DNA from 3 places in the Vibrio glycogenivorans genome. Region 3 is predicted to be linked to each of the others. Evidence: predicted binding sites of a transcription regulator. Region 3 holds the regulator's gene; each other region holds the start of a gene.
The links. Region 3 encodes MetJ, which represses methionine synthesis genes. Its sites were predicted from a motif close to TTAGACNTNTANANGTCTAA; they were not measured.

Region 1 (4,223 bases), on a different contig from region 3:
CTCAATGGTGCCCCCTGAACCGAGGGGTAGAGGGCATGCAGCAGCGCCGCAATACGCATCCAGAAAATCATCGCCACAGCTAAAAGAACCGCAAATGCCCACTGTGAGGATGAGTTGCGTCCAATTGCCTTCATTGAGTGCATCAGGCTAGCGCGGCGCCCTTTTTCTCGCTGCCAGCTAGCGTCGTATAAACCGAGTGCCAGAAACGGACCTATCAACATGTAAACGATAAGACTCGGTAGAATAACCAAATGGGTTCCCTGAGCTTGAACCAGCATAACGATGCCGATCGCCGCCGCCATAAAGCACAGGCCGTAAAAGGCGCTGATGATCGGCATGCGAATAAAGTCATGAAGCCCCTGTGCTAGCCAATGAAATGGCGCAGAGGTAGAGAGTTGATTACACGGTATAGTGCGCGCGTACTCTTGGTCAGACGGCTTATTTTTACTATCGAAGTCTGACGATTGGTATGTACGAGGCATGCTTCCTCCTTGATGCGTTTACCCTAACTATTCTATTTATCTAACTAGGTGCTGGGGCCAAGCATTGGCACCCAATGCAACCGATATCCTGTATACGGTGCAAGGCGGCACAAAGGACAACAAACCATCATGTCGATGCAGAGACTGCGTCACACGCAATATCACCAGTGCTAGTAGGTGTTTGTGCGCGCAGTGATATAACTATTGATGGGGATTAGGGAAAATTCAAATCTAACTCACAAAAACTTCATAGATGAAGTTTCAGGGGCGGGGAGCGAGTACGGGCGAAGCCCTACGAGTAGCGAGTAGATTGGTGGGCGTGGGAAGCCAGCTGGGTATTTTGGAGCTGAACACAGAGTGGAAGTTTAGCATAGGGGAGAGCAGTGTGATTGAGATGTGACGATTATTAAACCGCGCACTAGACTCCTCGCCCCTCGGAACGAAGTGAAACCCGCACCTCGCCCCTAAAATAAAGCCCAGCGAGGAGCTGGGCTTTTGGGAAAAAATTATTGGGCTTTATTTTATTTAATGCCAGCAAACTCACGCAGCATTGCTGCCTTGTCTGTTGCTTCCCATGGGAACTCTTCGCGGCCGAAGTGACCGTATGCTGCGGTCTTTTTGTAGATTGGCTGAAGAAGGTTCAGCATCTCTTGTAGGCCGTATGGGCGTAGGTCGAAGTTTTGGCGTACTGCTTCGATGATGATCTCGTGTGGTACTTTTTCAGTGCCGAACGTCTCAACCATGATTGAAGTAGGATCTGCTACACCGATAGCGTAAGACAGTTGGATCTCACAGCGGTCTGCCATGCCAGCGGCAACGATGTTTTTCGCTACGTAGCGTGCTGCGTATGCTGCAGAGCGGTCAACTTTTGATGGATCTTTACCAGAGAAAGCACCACCACCGTGACGCGCCGCGCCACCGTAGGTATCAACGATGATCTTACGACCGGTTAGACCACAGTCACCCATAGGACCGCCGATAACGAAACGACCGGTTGGGTTGATAAAGAAATTGGTCTCTTTGTTGATCCACTCAGAAGGTAGTACTGGCTTGATGATCTCTTCCATTACCGCTTCACGCAGGTCAGGCGTTGAGATTGAATCACAGTGTTGAGTCGATAGAACGACTGCATCGATACCAACGATCTTGCCTTGGTCGTACTGGAACGTTACCTGAGACTTTGCGTCTGGACGTAGCCAAGGTAGGGTGCCGTTCTTACGCACTTCCGCTTGCTTTTGTACTAGGCGGTGTGAGTAGGTGATCGGAGCTGGCATTAGGATGTCAGTTTCGTTGGTCGCGTAACCGAACATGATACCCTGGTCGCCCGCGCCTTGCTCTTTCGGGTCTGACTTATCAACACCTTGGTTGATGTCTGGCGACTGTTTACCTATGGTGTTTAGAACCGCACAAGAGTCTGCGTCAAAGCCCATATCAGAGTGAACATAGCCAATCTCACGCACGGTTTCACGCGTCAGCTCTTCGATATCAACCCATGCAGATGTTGTGATCTCACCACCAACCATAACCATGCCGGTTTTTACGTAAGTTTCACAAGCAACACGTGCTTTCGGATCTTGCTCAAGAATTGCGTCTAGAACGGCATCTGAAATTTGGTCTGCAATTTTATCTGGGTGACCTTCTGAAACTGACTCAGAAGTGAATAGGTGCTTAGCCATGAGAGCTCCACTTTTTAGCGATCGATTATAGCCGTACCTCACTGCCCAAGTTGGCATCGCGGCTATCAAGGAAATTCATTTTGTAGGTGTTTCTACATCTAGACGTCTATTCTAGTTTTCAACATCTGAATTACAAGTGATTTTTGACATTAATTCCAGTTAATCGTTTGCGTAAATTGCTACAAAAAGTAGGGGTATTAACTGGAGCTGGACTCAAATTAGGTAAGTAAACGTTTGCAGAGTCAGGTGCCCTCTGCGACAATACCCCGCGCTGCAATGCAGCTTGGTAAACTCTTTCTCTTTTGCACATGCACTCAGGAGCAGTAATGTCGTCTCGTAAACATCTAGCTAATGCAATCCGTGCCCTAAGCATGGATGGTGTTCAACAAGCAAACTCTGGCCACCCAGGCGCGCCTATGGGTATGGCTGATATCGCTGAAGTTCTTTGGCGTTCTCACCTAAACCACAACCCAGCGAACCCAGAGTGGGCAAACCGCGACCGCTTTATTCTTTCAAATGGTCACGGCTCAATGCTGATCTACTCTCTACTGCACCTCAGCGGCTACGAGCTATCGATTGACGATCTGAAAAACTTCCGTCAACTGCACTCAAAAACTCCGGGTCACCCAGAGTATGGCTATGCACCTGGCGTTGAAACGACAACCGGTCCTCTGGGCCAAGGCATCACCAATGGTGTGGGCATGGCGATCGCTGAAAAAGCGCTGGCGGCTCAGTTCAACAAAGAAGGCCACGATATCGTTGACCACTTCACTTATGTCTTCATGGGTGATGGCTGTCTGATGGAAGGCATCTCGCACGAAGCATGCTCACTGGCGGGTACGCTGGGTCTTGGTAAGCTGATTGCGTTCTGGGATGACAACGGTATCTCTATCGATGGTGAAGTTGAAGGCTGGTTCTCTGACGACACGCCTAAGCGTTTTGAGTCTTACGGCTGGCACGTAATCCCAGCGGTTGATGGTCACGATCCTGAAGCGATCAATGCCGCTATCGAAGCGGCGAAGGCAGACCCTCGTCCAACTATTATCTGTACCAAGACCATCATTGGTTTCGGTTCGCCTAACAAGTCTGGCTCACACGACTGTCACGGTGCGCCACTAGGCCACGAAGAAATTGCCGCGGCACGTGAATTCCTAGGTTGGGAACACGGTCCGTTTGAGATCCCATCAGACGTTTACGCGCAGTGGGATGCAAAAGAAGCCGGTCTTGCTAAGCAAACTGCTTGGGAAGAGAAGCTAGCAGCGTATGAAGCGGCTTACCCAGAGCTAGCGGCTGAGTTCAAGCGTCGTGTTAATGGCGAGCTACCAGCTGAGTGGGAAGAGAAAGCGAACCAAATCATCGCTGATCTACAAGCAAACCCAGCCAACATCGCTTCACGCAAAGCTTCACAGAACGCGCTTGAGGCATTTGGTCAAATGCTGCCAGAGTTTATGGGCGGTTCAGCTGACCTAGCGCCTTCAAACCTGACCATGTGGTCTGGCTCTAAGTCGCTAGAAGCGGACGACTTTGCGGGTAACTACATCCACTACGGTGTGCGTGAGTTCGGCATGACAGCGATCATGAACGGTATCGCTCTGCACGGTGGTTTTGTCCCTTACGGTGCAACCTTCCTGATGTTTATGGAATACGCGCGTAACGCAATGCGTATGGCGGCACTGATGAAAGTGCAAAACATCCAGGTGTACACGCACGACTCTATCGGTCTAGGCGAAGATGGCCCAACTCACCAACCGGTTGAGCAGATGGCTTCACTACGCATGACGCCAAACATGAGCACATGGCGCCCATGTGACCAAGTTGAGTCAGCGGTTGCTTGGAAACTGGCGATTGAGCGCAAAGATGGCCCAACATCGCTAATCTTCTCGCGTCAAAACCTAGCGCAGCAAGAGCGCAGCGCTGAGCAAGTCGCTAACATTGCTAAGGGTGCTTACATCCTGAAAGACTGTGCAGATAAGCCTGAGCTTATCCTAATCGCAACAGGCTCTGAGGTTGAGCTAGCGGTTGAAGCGGCAGCACAACTTACTGCGGAAGGCAAGCAAGTTCGCGT
Region 2 (4,223 bases), on a different contig from region 3:
CGTCCTTGAAGAGAGGCTGAGTCCCTCTTAGCCAAAATGCAGTTTAGGGCGTGACACTTATAAGCATTTACGTGCACTATAGCGAAACGATCTTCTAGGTGAAAAGCGTCAATGCCAGCTGCAAACACGATGCTTTCGGTAAAAATTGCGCCACTTTGCATAAAAAGGCACCGTTCAATTCAAAATACTAAAAAAAGGGTTTACAGCCTGCAAGAGTTTGCTATGATGCGCCCCGCACTCAAGCAAAGCGTTGGGAAAACTTGCTGAGTTTACTTCACAGCCACTAAGGTTGTTAGAAAGTAGAAAACCCTGGGGGGGTTCCCGAGTGGCCAAAGGGAGCAGACTGTAAATCTGCCGGCACTGCCTTCGATGGTTCGAATCCGTCCCCCCCCACCATATTCTTCTCTTCGCTGTTGAAAAGCGTGAGAACAACTTGGAAATCGTGTTGGGAAAACGTTCCGAGTTTTGCTTGTGAAAGCATAAAACCCCTGGGGGGGTTCCCGAGTGGCCAAAGGGAGCAGACTGTAAATCTGCCGGCACTGCCTTCGATGGTTCGAATCCGTCCCCCCCCACCATATACTTCTCTTAGCTGTGAACAAGCTGTGAGAACAACTTGGAAAACGTGTTGGGAAAACATTCTAAGTTTTGCTTGTGAGAGCATAAAACCCCTGGGGGGGTTCCCGAGTGGCCAAAGGGAGCAGACTGTAAATCTGCCGGCACTGCCTTCGATGGTTCGAATCCGTCCCCCCCCACCATATATTTCTCTTCGCTGTTGAAAAGCGTGAGAACAACTTGGAAAACGTGTTGGGAAAACATTCTGAGTTTTGCTTGTGAGAGCATAAAACCCCTGGGGGGGTTCCCGAGTGGCCAAAGGGAGCAGACTGTAAATCTGCCGGCACTGCCTTCGATGGTTCGAATCCGTCCCCCCCCACCATATTTAAAAAAAGCCAACTCTTCGGAGTTGGCTTTTTTTGTTTCTGAAAAACAGAGGCGAGAGGCGAGATCGGGCTTTGCCCTGCGAGTACGCTGCGCTCGAGGTGCAGTGACACTTGACAGCAGTGATCAAGGTTGGAAAATTTTCTCGCTTCTCGCCTTTCTAAGCTATTTTTTCAAATACGCTGGCACATCCGCGATGCTATCCAGTACGCTGTCCGCAAGCGCTTCGCCCTGCTGGGTGATTGGCTTGCCTGTGCGAACTAAGATCTTAGTGCCTACACCTGCTGCGCTAGCTGCCATCATATCTTCGGCTTTGTCACCGACCATTACTGAGTTGGCCATATCGATCTTGAGGAAGTCTTTTGCTGAATTGAACATCCCAGGTTTTGGCTTGCGGCACTCACAGTCTTGTAGGTAGTCGCCTTGACCGTGTTCTGGATGGTGAGGGCAATAATAGATGCCATCGAACTCCACCCCGTTATCAACAAAGTTCCAGTCCATCCACTGAGTCAGTGAAAGGAAGCGATCCTCTGAGAACTTGCCGCGCGCGATCCCCGACTGGTTGGTGACCAATACCAACATATAGCCCATTTGCTTGAGTTGTTTAGCGGCCTCAAAAACCCCATCGATATACTCAAATTCGTGCTCATCGTGCACATATCCGTGGTCTACGTTGATCACGCCATCGCGATCGAGAAATACAGCAGGTTTTGCCAAAACAGGGCTCTCTATATATGGGTTAATTACCTCAATTATCGCACGCTTTGAAAAAGAGAGCACCCGCATTTTCGTTTAAAACATGGACGGTTAACCATTTAGACGTCTAGACGTAAAAATATCTATTGACTTAAAACGATGAAACCCATAGCATCAGCTATTCAATGTGCTACTGAACAGTATTTTTCACTGTTGCCTGAGCAAGTTTACAGGTTTATCGATGATAGAAATTAATCAAGTAAATAAGGTGTTCTACCAAGGGGCGAAGCAAATCAATGCCCTCAAAGACATCAATCTTCATATTCCTCAAGGAACCATCTTTGGGGTGATTGGCTCATCGGGTGCAGGGAAAAGTACCTTGATTCGTTGCGTCAACATGCTTGAGGCGCCAACCAGCGGCTCTATCATTGTCGATGGCGTTGACCTCACAACCCTATCTAAGAAGCAACTAAGTGAAACCCGTCGCAATATTGGCATGATCTTCCAGCACTTTAACCTGCTGTCATCACGCACCGTATTCGACAACGTTGCCCTGCCACTAGAGTTGGCAGGCAAGAGTAGCGAGCAGATCAAGCAAAAAGTCACTGAGTTATTGGCCTTGGTGGGTTTGGCCGATAAGCATGAGTCTTATCCAGCCAACCTCAGTGGTGGTCAAAAGCAGCGTGTCGCGATTGCGCGTGCACTTGCCAGTGACCCTAAGGTGCTGTTGTGTGATGAAGCCACCAGTGCGCTTGACCCTGCAACCACCCAATCAATTCTTGAGCTACTTAAAGAGATCAACCGCAAGCTGAACATCACTATGCTTTTGATCACGCACGAGATGGATGTAGTCAAGAGCATCTGTCACGAGGTCGCGATCATCGGTGGCGGCGAGCTGGTTGAAAAAGGCAGCGTCGGTGACATTTTTGCCCACCCGAAGACGGAGTTGGCGCACGAGTTTATTCGCTCAACGCTCGACCTATCGATCCCTGAAGACTACCAGCAGCGCCTGCAAGCGACACGTGTTAATGGCAGCTACCCACTAGTGCGTCTAGAGTTCACCGGAGAAACCGTGGACGCGCCTGTCATGAGCCAGATTGCGCGTAAATTTAATATCGATGTCAGCATTCTGAGCTCTGACCTTGACTACGCAGGCGGCGTGAAGTTCGGCATGATGGTTGCCGAGCTATTTGGCAACGAGGCTGATGACAATGCAGCCATTGATTATCTAAGAGAACACAAAGTAAAAGTTGAGGTGTTAGGTTATGTCCTTTAAGAGTATTACTGACTGGCTGAGCCTCAATGGCGACCTCCTACTTGGCGCTACTTGGGAAACCATCTACATGGTCGGTGTTGCGGGCATCGTTGGCTTTGCTATCGGTATTCCACTGGGGGTTATACTTCACACCACCAAAAAAGGTGGCCTACTTGAGAACACCAAACTTAATGCAACCCTTGGCGCGATCGTTAACATCGGCCGCTCAGTGCCATTTTTGGTGCTGATGGTGGCTATTATTCCTGTAACAAAGCTGTTGGTTGGCACCTTTATTGGTACCACAGCAGCGATTGTCCCACTGACCATTGGTGCCATCCCATTCGTCGCACGCCTGATTGAGGGTGCGTTGCTTGAGGTGCCGAGCGGTCTGGTTGAAGCGGCCCAATCGATGGGCGCCACACCGACGCAAATTATTACTAAGGTATTGCTACCAGAAGCACTGCCAACCATCGTCAACTCAGTGACCATCACACTGGTTACCCTAGTGAGCTACTCTGCTATGGCCGGGACCGTGGGTGGTGGTGGCTTGGGCGATGTCGCGATTCGTTACGGCTTCCACCGTTATGACGTGGTGATTATGGCCGTGACCGTGGTCATGCTGATCGTGCTGGTGCAAATTATTCAATCTATTGGTGATGCGATTGTTCGTCGCGTTGATCACCGCTAAATTCTAACAACACTTACAAGGAGAGAGTCATGAAACTTAATCTAAAAGGCCTTCTAACCATCGCAGCATCTGCGCTAGTACTATCAGGCTGTGGTAACAAAGAAGCCGACAGCAACACAATCAAAGTAGGTGTTATGGCTGGCGCAGAAGCGCAAGTAGCTGAAGTTGCAGCAAAGATTGCAAAAGAAAACTACGACCTAGACGTACAACTGGTTACCTTTACTGACTACGTAACACCAAACGCAGCGCTAGATGATGGTTCAATTGATCTGAACGCATTCCAGCACAAGCCATACCTAGACCAGCAAGTGGCTGACCGCGGCTACAAGCTGACGGTTGCCGGTAACTCGTTCGTTTATCCAATTGCAGGCTACTCAAAGCAAGTTGAATCGGTTGAAGAGATTGCCGATGGCGCGCGTATCGCGGTACCTAATGACCCAACTAACCTAGGTCGCTCTCTGCTACTGCTTGAGCAACAAGGCCTGCTTGAACTGACTGAAGGCGTTGGTCTTCTGGCAACCGTGCGTGACATCAAGGCTAACCCGAAAAACCTAACTATCGTTGAACTAGACGCAGCCCAGCTACCACGCTCGCTCGACGACGTGACCCTATCAATCATCAACACCACTTACGCAAGCTCAATCGACC
Region 3 (4,223 bases):
GTTGAGCCCGCTTCTGGTTCGTAGCTGCATCGTAGGTGCAAGTCCATGGTGCTTTGAGCAACAGGCTGCAAGGTACGGCTATGCAGCACGGGCGCAGCGAGGCGAGCGAGTTCATTGGCTTCATCGAGGCGCAATAATGGCAGCAGACAGGCATCGTTAACCAGTCTCGGGTCGGCACTGTACACACCGGCCACATCACTCCAGATCGTCACACGCGAGACTTCCGCCAGGGCGCCAATAATCGTTGCGGAGTAATCCGAGCCGTTTCGACCGAGCAATACGGTTTCACCGCGGAAGTTTTGCGCCATAAAGCCGGTAAAGACGACACGATGATGACTGTGTTGGGCCAGGAGCTCTTTGAGCAATGGATAAGACGCGCCGCGGTCGATCTCTGGCTGAGTGCCGCTTTCTGCGCGTAAAAACTGGCGAGAATCTTCTGCAACGGCTGCCAGGCCTTGTTCACATAACACTGCTGCCAATAGGCGTGCTGACCACATCTCACCATGGCCAAGCACAGACGCTCTGATCTTTGGATTAATCGGATAGGCCAGCTCCCCAAGGGCGCTAAACTCGGTGATTACGTTATCCAGTAGGCGCGCCTTACTGGCTTCATCCTGGATTAGCTCTTCGACTAATTCCAATTGGAATTGGCGCAGGGCCTGCAAGGTCTCGTGGGCGAGTCGGCCATCTCTCTCTAGGTTATCCAGAAACTCAATCAGCTGATTGGTGGTCTTGCCTGCGGCAGAAACCACCACCAGATCCTCGCTCGATGAGTAATCGCGCAGGATACTCACCGCCTTTCGATAGCACTCCGCATTGGCAAGGCTGCTACCGCCAAATTTGTGCAACTGACGCTGTTGAGTCATGTTAAAACGCCTCCTTAGCTTTGGTGAAGGCTTGTTCTAGGTCAGTAATAAGGTCTCGATGATCCTCAAGCCCGACAGAGAGGCGTAATAGGTATTGCGAGATCCCAGCTTCTGCTAGGGCTTCTTCTCCCATTGCGCGGTGAGTCATAGACGCAGGGTGACAGATCAAGCTTTCTACGCCACCTAGCGACTCGGCAAGTGAGAACAGCTCAAGTTGAGCGACGAAGAATTTCAACTGTTCGAACGAGCCGGCAAATTCAAAGCTTAACATCGAACCAAAGCCTGACTGCTGTCTTTTAGCGATCTCATGGCCTGGGTGACTCTCAAGGCTTGGGTGGTGCACTTTGCTGACTAGTGGCTGCTCGACCAGATAGTTGAGGATGTGCTGTGAGCTCTCTTCATGGACGCGCATGCGGGCGCCTAGCGTGCGAATTCCACGCAGGGTCATGTAGCTATCAAATGGTGTACCGGTTGCTCCAATGCAGTTACCCCACCAAGCGAGCTCCTCGGCATGCGCTTCGGTTTTGGTGATCACGACGCCACCAATCACATCGGAGTGGCCATTGATGTACTTAGTGGTAGAGTGGATAACAAAATCCGCGCCCAGCTCAAGTGGCTTTTGGTACACAGGTGTCAAAAAGGTGTTGTCGACGGCAACTAGGGCGCCGACTTTTTTGGCCTCGGCGCAGATTGCAGCAATATCAACCACACGAACTAAGGGGTTTGACGGGGTTTCAAGTAAGATTAGCTTGGGTTTTTGTGCCATGGCGCTGGCGAGTGCATCGTTGTCGGTTTGATCGACAAACTGTACTTTGAAGTCACCCTTTTGCGCTCGGGTGTTAAACAGACGATAGGTTCCACCATAGCAATCATGTGGCGCAATAATCAGGTCATCGGGACCCAAAAACGCCGAAACCCATAGATTAAGCGCGGAAGTGCCGCAGTTGGTGACGACGGCCCCACAGCCTGACTCTAGCTCGTACAAAGCTTGCTCAAGTAGCCCTCGATTTGGATTGCCAGAACGCGTATAGTCATACTTAGGCACATCCCCAAAGGCTGGAAAGCTGTAGTTGGTCGAGAGATAGATGGGGGGAACAACCGCATGGTGTTGAGTGTCTGATTCGATGCCAGTGCGAACGGCAATGGTGGCAGGCTTGCGTGCGCTCATATGAGTGTCCTTCCCAAAAAAATAATTGTGCTTCACAAAACCGTTACACCGACGGGGTATAACGGTATAAAATTCCATTAGCAGACACTTTACTGTTCCCACAACAAGACGTCAATACTTCTAGACGTCTATATGTCTTTGCTCTTAGCCTTAAATCCGGCTAAAATATCTCCCTTACTCACTCCAAACAAAAATGACTAAAGGTTTCTCATGGCAGACTGGAATGGCGACTACACTAGCCCATATGCTGAGCATGGCAAAAAAAGCGAACAGGTAAAGAAGATTACCGTGTCAATTCCGCTTAAAGTACTGAAAGTATTGACGGATGAGCGTACGCGTCGTCAGATCAACAACCTGCGCCATGCCACCAACAGCGAGTTGCTGTGTGAGGCATTCTTGCATGCGTACACCGGGCAACCTCTGCCAACCGATGAAGACTTGCGTAAAGACCGCCCTGATGAGATCCCGGCTGAAGCCAAAGCGCTGATGACCGAGATGGGGATTGAGTTTGAAGCGTTTGATGAAGAGTAGCGTGTAGGCTGCTCTCAATAGGATTGTGACAGGTGGGCGTGCGCTGACCTGTCTTTTAAGATCTCAGGGATATATGGTTCAACACAGTAAAAAGAGACGTACCACTCTACAAGATATCGCCGACCAGGTTGGCGTCACCAAAATGACCGTGTCGCGCTATATGCGAGACCCGAACTCCGTTGCAGAAAAAACCCGGATTAAGATTGCTCAGGTCGTCGAGGATATCGGCTATATCGAAAACCGAGCGCCTGCGATGCTGGCAAACTCGTCGAGTAAAGCCATCGGTATCCTATTGCCTTCTCTGTCTAACCAGATCTTTGCCTCGTTTGTGCAGGGCGTAGAAACGGTCACTAAGGCTAATGGCTACGAAACCTTGATTGCGCACTTTAGCTACGATGAGCAAGAGGAAGAGAGCAAGATTGCCTCGCTGCTCTCTTATCAGGTTGACGGCTTGATCTTGACCGAGAGTCATCACACTCAGCGTACGCTGCAGATGATTAAATCCGCCGGTGTCCCGGTGGTTGAGACCATGGAGCTGCCAGAGCAGCCGATTGATATGGCGGTCGGCCTAGATCATATTGCTGCTTCTTATGATGTGACTAAGCAGATGATTGCCGCTGGCAAACGCTCCGTCGCCTATTTTGGTGCACGTTTGGATACTCGAACCCGCCTACGTATGGCTGGTTATGACAAGGCGGTGATTGAGGCTGGTTTCACGCCGAAACATATTCTGACGGAGGCGCACTCGAGCTTCTCGATGGCGGATGACCTTCTAGATATGGCCTTTGCACAATACCCAGATCTTGATGGTGTGTTTTGCACCAATGATGATATCGCCGTCGGGGTACTACTGAGTGCCCAGCGCAGAGGTATTCAAGTGCCAGAGTCACTGTCTGTGGTGGGGTATAACGCGCTCGATATCGGTAATATCGTCAGCCCTAAACTGACCAGTGTCGATACGCCACGCTTTGAGATTGGGGTCAAAAGTGCCGAGCTGTTGGTCGCGCGCTTAAAAGGCGAGCCCATCGAGAACCACAGTGTAGATATGGGTTATCGAGTCAACTCTGGAGAGAGTATCTAAATAAAAATGGAGCCGACTGGCTCCATTTTTAGTTCTACGCGTAAGGGGTTAAACGATAAAGCTTGCACCGTCTTCAGCGCTCGAGACACTCTGTCTTAGGACGCTAAATAGGTTTCTTCCCCAAGTCTGCTGATTCGCCTCGGTATCGATCGCGAGTGGCTCACGTCCAGTCATATCAGACAGGTTGTTTAGCTCACCCGTTTCACAGTTGAGCTGGAGCCTATCGCCGTCACGGACCAAGCCAATCGCACCGCCTCGCAGGGCTTCTGGTGATAGGTGGATCGCTGATGGGATTTTGCCTGAGGCGCCAGATAAACGACCATCGGTGACCAAGGCCACTTGGTGGCCGGCTTTTTGGATATTACCCAAGATAGGCATAAGCTTGTGCAGCTCTGGCATGCCATTCGCCGCAGGACCGTTGTGCGTCACAACCACGACGCAGTCTTTGTTAAGCTCGCCACGCTGATAGGCCGCTTCAACCTCATGCTGACACTGGAAAACCACGGCAGGGGCTTCGATGATGCGCTGATCAGCTTTTACCGCTGACACCTTAACCACCGCTTTGCCTAAGTTGCCA

Region 1: metK (methionine adenosyltransferase) is a predicted target of MetJ. The motif match lies at 2,249-2,268, and genes of this name have one in related genera.
Region 2: metN (methionine ABC transporter ATP-binding protein MetN) is a predicted target of MetJ. The motif match lies at 1,752-1,771, and genes of this name have one in related genera.

Annotation. Positions count from the first base shown of each region.
Region 1 is NZ_JBPVIS010000011.1:47,507-51,729, forward strand. Features, by position in the region: gene ACSTTG_RS19105 (DUF2189 domain-containing protein) at 1-482, opposite strand, end outside; gene metK (methionine adenosyltransferase) at 1,004-2,158, opposite strand; gene tkt (transketolase) at 2,485-4,223, shown strand, end outside.
Region 2 is NZ_JBPVIS010000009.1:79,068-83,290, forward strand. Features, by position in the region: tRNA gene ACSTTG_RS17290 (tRNA-Tyr) at 312-396, shown strand; tRNA gene ACSTTG_RS17295 (tRNA-Tyr) at 491-575, shown strand; tRNA gene ACSTTG_RS17300 (tRNA-Tyr) at 671-755, shown strand; tRNA gene ACSTTG_RS17305 (tRNA-Tyr) at 850-934, shown strand; gene gmhB (D-glycero-beta-D-manno-heptose 1,7-bisphosphate 7-phosphatase) at 1,102-1,653, opposite strand; gene metN (methionine ABC transporter ATP-binding protein MetN) at 1,874-2,908, shown strand; gene ACSTTG_RS17320 (methionine ABC transporter permease) at 2,898-3,575, shown strand; gene metQ (methionine ABC transporter substrate-binding lipoprotein MetQ) at 3,605-4,223, shown strand, end outside.
Region 3 is NZ_JBPVIS010000024.1:29,711-33,933, reverse strand. Features, by position in the region: gene ACSTTG_RS23650 (bifunctional aspartate kinase/homoserine dehydrogenase II) at 1-866, opposite strand, end outside; gene ACSTTG_RS23645 (O-succinylhomoserine (thiol)-lyase) at 868-2,034, opposite strand; gene metJ (met regulon transcriptional regulator MetJ) at 2,245-2,565, shown strand; gene ACSTTG_RS23635 (substrate-binding domain-containing protein) at 2,639-3,646, shown strand; gene edd (phosphogluconate dehydratase) at 3,695-4,223, opposite strand, start outside.